Mucilaginibacter gracilis: one gene and its partner. Each later gene encodes a partner of the first gene's protein in a complex. Links are inferred from orthologs where the notes say so. Each region holds a gene or a part of one and is shown on either strand. Other genes may lie near its edges. The genes, in order: smc and BDD43_RS28665.

The links.
Region 2: the proteins of smc (region 1) and BDD43_RS28665 are in contact, whole or in part, in a crystal structure (PDB 3ZGX), measured with the Bacillus subtilis proteins. The link is inferred for Mucilaginibacter gracilis from one-to-one orthologs.

Annotation. Positions count from the first base shown.
Region 1 is NZ_RBKU01000001.1:6,236,071-6,240,459, forward strand. What follows is about bases 258-4,319. They hold smc (chromosome segregation protein SMC), read left to right. Parts: upstream 258-576; coding sequence 577-4,119; downstream 4,120-4,319. Other genes in these bases: BDD43_RS27845 (NAD(P)-dependent oxidoreductase), read right to left, coding at 258-299. Outside these bases: more of BDD43_RS27845, read right to left, coding at 1-257; BDD43_RS27855 (S41 family peptidase), read right to left, coding at 4,378-4,389. UniProt on the Bacillus subtilis protein: Required for chromosome condensation and partitioning.
Region 2 is NZ_RBKU01000001.1:6,421,428-6,424,508, reverse strand. Bases 196-2,949 are described here. They hold BDD43_RS28665 (segregation and condensation protein A), read left to right. Parts: upstream 196-1,074; coding sequence 1,075-1,824; downstream 1,825-2,949. Other genes in these bases: glyA (serine hydroxymethyltransferase), read left to right, coding at 1,971-2,949; dxs (1-deoxy-D-xylulose-5-phosphate synthase), read right to left, coding at 196-833. Also shown: more of dxs, read right to left, coding at 1-195; more of glyA, read left to right, coding at 2,950-3,081. UniProt on the Bacillus subtilis protein: Participates in chromosomal partition during cell division. May act via the formation of a condensin-like complex containing Smc and ScpB that pull DNA away from mid-cell into both cell halves.

The DNA of each region.
Region 1 (4,389 bases):
CGTTTTACGTTAGCTTGCTTTAGCCCGTTACTTAACGATAAAACCAATTCAACAATGCTTGATGGGGCTGCGCCATGCGTAGGGCTGTAAGCACTTACAACGGCATCGTGGTTAAACACGGCACCCTCCACACTTTGCGATTCAAAAATATCGCCCCTGGCAACCGTAAGGCGTTCATGTATCAGGGTATAAGTTTCGGGTTTACGCGCTATGGCGGTAACATGATGCCCACGGTTAAGTGCTTCGGTAACTATACGGCTGCCTATGCGCCCGGCGGCTCCAAATATTGCTATTTTCATGGTAAATTGGGTTAATTATGTTGTTAAACACTAAATAACTTTGCAACGTAAAAGTTTTATTTAATTAAATAAAAGCATTTCGCTAATTTCAAAACCTGATATATAGTAGTGTCATTGCGAGCGATAATACAACAATAAAACTATGTAATTGCGAGTGGTAGCGTGGCAACCGCACGAAGAACGGCGAACTATACAGGGCGAATATTGCTTCCTTGTGTTTGCTTCGTTTCCCGCAATTACAAATTTATGATTTTGAGATACCGGGTTTAAATACATAATGCAGCTTACACGTTTAGAAGTTAAGGGTTTTAAGAGTTTTGGGGATAAAATAACCATCAATTTTAATGAGGGCATAACAGCCATTGTTGGCCCTAATGGTTGTGGAAAATCAAACGTGGTTGATGCCATTCGTTGGGTATTAGGCGAGCAGAGCACCCGTGCGCTGCGGTCGGAAAAAATGGAGAATGTGATATTTAACGGGAGCAAAAGCCGTAAACCGGGTAACCTTGCCGAAGTATCACTTACGTTTGATAACACCAAAAACATATTGCCTACCGAGTTTTCGCAGGTTACGTTAACGCGCAAGCTTTACCGCACCGGCGAGAGCGAATACCGGCTTAACGATGTGCAATGCCGCTTAAAAGATATAACCGATTTGTTTTTAGATACCGGTGTAGGCTCGGATTCGTACTCCATCATTGAGTTGAAAATGATTGAGGAGATCATCTCTAATAAAGAAAACTCGCGCCGCACTTTGTTTGAAGAAGCATCGGGCATATCCAAATACAAGCTTCGCAAAAAGCAAACCCTCAACAAACTTAAAGAAACCGAAGCCGACCTTGAACGGGTTGAGGACCTGCTATTTGAGATTGAAAAAAACCTAAAAACCTTAGAGAACCAGGCTAAAAAAACCGAACGCTATTACCGTTTAAAAGAGCAGTATAAAACGTTAAGTATTATGCTGGCCTCGTTCCGCATTGTATCCTTTAGCGATTCGCTGAAAAAGATAGAGGATCTGGAGCAGAAACAAACGATAGAAAAATCGGCCATAGTAACCCATATTGATACCCTGGAAGCCGGTTTACAGCAGCAAAAGCTGGACAGCCTTACCAAAGAAAAAAACCTGGCCACGCAGCAAAAGGCCACTAACGAATACGTAGCAAAAATTAAGGCTTACGAGAGCGAGAAAAAGATAAAGAACGAGCAGTTAAAATTTCAGAAAGATAAAGAGGCGCGTTTAAGCGATGAGTTGGAAAAAGACACCAACCAGCTTAACCACGTACTTTACAATATTAAGCGCCTGTCCGAAGAGCGTTTGCAGGAGGATGAAAAACTTGAAACGCTGAGAGAAAACCTTGCCGAACTAAAAAGCGTTGTTGACGAGTACCGCCAGGGCCAATTGGGCGCCAAAGCCGAACTTGACGAAATAGGCAATATTAACAACAGGCTGCAAAACCAGATATACAAGGCCGAGAAAGACCTAGACATTTTACAAATACAGCAGCAGGCCTTAGAGCAGGAGAGCCAGCGCAACATGGCCGATGCCGATAATAAAGAAGCCGAACTAAGCAGTTTTAACGATGCCATTGCCGAGCTTGAAACCCGTACCGCAACACTGGAACAAGAGCACCAGGCCGCTATAGACTTTGAACGTAGTCTTGCAGAAAAACTGCGCGAAACCGAGGCCAACCTTAGCACCACTAAAGACACCTTAACCCAAGAGGGCCGTAAACTTGATGCCAAACAAAACGAATACAACCTTACCAAAAGTATGGTTGATAACCTGGAAGGCTTCCCCGAATCGATACGGTTTTTAAAGAAAAACAGCGATTGGGCACGTAATGCTCCGCTATTTAGCGATGTTTTATTTTGCCGCGAAGATTACCGCGTTGCCATTGAAAACTACCTTGAGCCGTTAATGAACCACTATGTGGTTGAAAATTATGATGAAGCGATAAGCGCCATTAACCTGCTCAGTAAATCGGCAAGGGGGCGCGCGCAATTTTTTATACTGAGCAATTACCCTGCTGATGGCAGGCCCGAAGCATTTAACCGGCCCGATAACTGGATACCTGCATTAGATGTTATTGAGGTAGATAACCGCTACTATCCGCTTTGTGCGCACCTGCTTAAAAACGTTTACCTGGTAAACGACCAGGCCGAAACCGAACTCAACAACCAGCTATTGCCGCAAGGCATTGCCTTGCTGGGTATGAGCGGCAAGTTCAGCAAATCAACCTTTACCATGTCGGGCGGTTCGGTAGGGTTGTTTGAGGGTAAGCGTATTGGCCGGGCAAAAAACCTGGAGATACTGGCTAAAGAAATTAAAACCCACGAAGGCAAAATAGCGCAATACAAAAGCCAGATTAATGAGCTGCAAGTACAGTTAACAACCTTGCGGGCATCGGGCAAAACTGCCGAAATTAACCAAAAGCAACAGCAGCTAAACCAGTTAAACACGCAATTAATAACCGTAAAAACGCGCCGCGAACAGTACCAAACTTTTATTGAAAGCAGCCGCAACCGCAAGCAGGATATAGCGCAAAAAATAGATAGCATACTTGCCGATAAGGAAAAGTTATTACCTACCGTTGCCGAACTAAAATTGCAAAAGCTGGAGCAAAGCGAATTGCTTGCCGAAAAACAGGAGGCTTTTGCCGAACTATCCGAACATTTATCTGTACAATCGGCGCGGTATAACCAGGAGAATATAGCCTTTCACCAGCAACAAAACAGGGTAGCCGGATTGGCTAAAGACCTTGACTACCGTGAAATACAGCAGGAAAATTTAGACCAGCGTATTAAACAAAACAAAGCCGAATTGGATGTGGTAAAAGCTGCCATTATGGATAACATGAAGCAGAGCGACCACTCGGACGATGACCTGCTTGAAATGTATGGCCAGCGTGAAGAACTGGAAAAGGCGGCACAAACAGCCGAACAAGAATACTACGCTTTTCGCGAAAAGATAACGTTTGCCGAAAACGAGATCAGCAATTTGAGGCGCAATAAAGATAACGCCGAGGCTATTGAAAATAAACTAAAAGACGAAAAGAACAACCTTAAACTGGAACTAAACGCTTTAAAAGAAAGACTATCGGTTGAGTTTAGTGTTGATATAGAAGATTTGCTTGAAACAGAAGTACCTGAGGACGAAAATGAAAGTGGCCTGCGCGAAAAAACCGAAAAGCTAAAAAAACAACTGGACGAGTTTGGCCCCATTAACCCTATGGCTGTTGAAGCCTACCAGGAAATGAGCGAACGCTATCAGTTTATACAGACACAAAAAAAGGATTTAAGCGAAGCCAAGTTTTCGTTACTTGCAACTATACAGGAGATTGACGACACGGCTAAAGAAAAATTTATGCTGGCCTTTACAATGGTTCGCGAAAACTTTATTAAAGTATTCCGGTCGTTATTTAACGAAGAGGATTCGTGCGATTTGATATTGAGCGACCCCAATAATCCGCTCGAATCAGACATTGATATTATTGCCAAGCCTAAAGGTAAAAGGCCATTGTCTATCAACCAACTGTCGGGCGGCGAAAAAACGCTTACGGCTACAGCCATCCTATTTTCGCTCTACCTGCTAAAACCTGCTCCCTTCTGTATTTTTGATGAGGTTGACGCCCCGCTTGACGATACCAATATTGATAAGTTTAACAACATTATCCGCAAGTTTTCAAAGGAATCGCAGTTCATCATCGTATCGCACAACAAACGCACCATTGCCAGCACCGATATTATTTACGGCGTAACCATGGTTGAGCAGGGTATATCACGCGTAGTGCCGGTAGATATGCGCGAACTGGCAGATTAAAGCCGCGTTGCGGCTCGATGTGCAGATGAGTAAATATGCAGGTGTGCAAATGGAGAGAAGATTTGACAACTTTTAAAAAGTTGTCAAATCTAAACAAGGCTCAATGTGCAGGTGTGCAAATGAAATGATGAGATATAAAAATTCTTCAGTATTTATTCATTCACACATTGAAATTATGTGTACACATCAAAATCATTTGCACATTTACTCATCCGCACATCAAAATCATTTACTCATCTGCACATCCGCACATTGAAATTAATGTCTTCG
Region 2 (3,081 bases), 190 kb from region 1 along the record:
CCGGGTATATCGCGCAGGTCGCGCAGTACACCTACCAGGTGTTCAACATCGTGGCCATCAATAGGGCCAAAGTATCTAAATTGCAAAGCCTCAAAAAGGTTGCTTTTTTTAAGCAGGGTACCTTTTATACTCTTCTCTATTTTTTTGGCCATTTTAAACGCATCGGGGCCGTATGATGATATTTTGCTCAACATACGGGCAATATCGTCCCTAAAGCGGTTATAAGGTTTTGAGGTTGAAATATCAGTTAAGTACTCTTTAAGGGCACCCACGTTAGGGTCAATAGCCATGTTGTTATCGTTTAAAATAACAAGCAGGTTACTGTTTTCTATACCGGCATGGTTAAGCGCTTCAAAGGCAAGCCCGGCTGTCATGGAGCCATCGCCAATAACGGCTACGTGCTGCCTGTTGGTTTCGCCTTTGTATTGCGATGCTACCGCCATACCCAAAGCCGCCGAAATGGAGGTTGATGAGTGGCCCACGCCAAAAGTATCATATTCGCTCTCTGAGCGTTTTGGGAAACCGCTTATGCCGCCATAAACGCGGTTGGTATCAAAAATATCGCGCCGGCCGGTTAGTATTTTGTGGCCGTAGGCCTGGTGGCCAACATCCCAAACCAATTGGTCGTAAGGTGTGTCTAATATATAATGCAGGGCAACTGTTAACTCTACAACGCCTAAGCTGGCACCAAAATGGCCGCCATTAACCGAAACGATGTCAATAATATACTGACGGAGCTCCTGGCTAAGTTGCTTTAGTTCTTCTTCCTTAAGTTGCTTTAAATCAGAAGGGTAGTTAATTTTTTGCAGTAAATTTCCCGCAGATACTTTCATCAATTATGTTCGTGTGGATTAAAGATACAAATTAAGTTATTTAGTTGCTAAAAACCATGACAAATCGTTGTCATTTATTTTATGATGCTTTTTTGATTCGGTTTAGTGTTCAACTCAATATTGCGGACTCCCGACTCAATACTAAACACATAATTAAGTCAGTGGCGGCAGGTATTGTTGTTATACTTTGCTATTTTTAATGCCTTACTTGTTTTAAAACGTTTATTTTTGGAGGCTAATCATGGTTGAAGAAGGTTTCGAAATTCATTTACCCCAGTTTGAAGGTCCGTTTGATCTGCTTCTGTTCTTTATAGAGCGGGATGAGCTGGATATACACGAAATTTCGATAGCCAAAATAACCGACGATTTTTTGTCGTACATCCACCAGATGAACAGCCTTAATATGGAGCTGGCCAGCGAATTTATTTTTGTTGCCGCTACGCTGATGCGCATTAAGGCCAAAATGTTGTTACCACGCTACGAAGTTGACGCAGACGGCAACGAGATTGACCTTAAAGAAGACCTGATACGCAAGCTTATTGAGTACAAAAAGTTTAAATTGGTTTGCGAAGAGCTTAAACCCCTGGAAGAAGACAGGCTTAAACAAGAGAAGCGCGGAGCCATACACCTGGATATGGAGGCCGTTGCCGAATTGGCCGCGCCTGGCGAGGAGCTTGAAAGTTTTGACCTGTATAAGTTAATGATGGTTTATAGCCGGGTTATGACGCGTTACAAAAGCAAAAGCCAGGAAGTAAAGCATACCGTGGTGCAATACCCTTACACTATTGAGAAGCAAAAGAAGGCTATTAGCGCATTGCTGGCCATTAACAAACGGCTCGATTTTAGCGCAATACGTACAAACTCGGAAAACAGGGTTCACTTTGTGTATAACTTTTTGGCCGTGCTAGAGATGCTTCAGCAAGAATTGGTTGACATACAGATAGGCCTGGGGTATAACAATTTCTGGATATCGCCAAGGGCGGAAAGCTGATAACATGCCCTATAGCGGGGCCTACCTGATAAAATAATTAGTATGTGGCGTTGTATTATAGCCCTATAACATAGCTAAATTTCTATAGAACAACTCATTAAACCAAATAAAATTTGGCTACCTTTGCGGCATTAATTCAACCCCTCATGAAAAGAGATAAACTTATTTTTGATTTATTGGAAGAAGAGTTGCAGCGCCAGGAAGAAGGCCTGGAACTGATAGCATCAGAAAACTTTGTAAGCAAGCAAGTTATGGAAGCTGCTGGCTCGGTTGCAACCAATAAATATGCCGAAGGCTTACCCGGTAAACGCTATTATGGTGGCTGCGAAATTGTAGACGAAATAGAAACTATTGCTATTGAGCGGGCTAAACAATTATTTAACGCTGCCTGGGCAAACGTACAACCGCACTCGGGCGCGCAAGCCAATGCAGCAGTAATGCTGGCCTGTTTACAACCTGGCGATAAAATATTGGGTTTTGATCTTTCGCATGGCGGGCACTTAACACATGGTTCGCCGGTAAATTTTTCGGGTAAGTTGTACAAGCCATTTTTTTACGGCGTGGTAAAAGAAACCGGGTTAATTGATTATGATAAATTAAAAGAAGTTGCTTTAAAAGAAAAGCCCAAAATGATAATTTGCGGTGCTTCGGCATACTCGCGCGATTGGGATTACGAATTTATACGCCAGGTTGCCGATGAAGTTGGTGCCCTTGTTTTGGCAGATATTTCGCACCCGGCAGGTTTAATTGCCCGTGGTTTGCTTACAGATCCGCTTCCGCATTGCCATATTGTTACCACTACCACCCACAAAACATTACGCGGCCCGCGTGGCGGAATGATTATGTTAGGCAAGGATTTTGAAAACCCATGGGGACTAAAAACACCTAAAGGCGAGGTTAGAATGATGTCGGCTATATTAGATTCGGCTGTATTCCCCGGTACGCAAGGCGGGCCGCTTGAGCACATCATCGCTGCAAAGGCCATCGCTTTTGGCGAAGCTTTAAGCGATAACTACATGAAATATGTTGTACAGGTTAAAAAAAATGCCGCCGTAATGGCCGCTGCGTTTATTAAGCTTGGTTATAACATCGTTTCGGGCGGTACAGATAATCACCTGATATTGCTTGATTTGCGTAACAAAAATATTTCCGGAAAAGATGCCGAGAACGCTTTAGTTAAGGCTGATATTACTGTTAACAAAAACATGGTTCCGTTTGATGATAAATCTCCGTTTGTAACATCGGGTATCCGCGTGG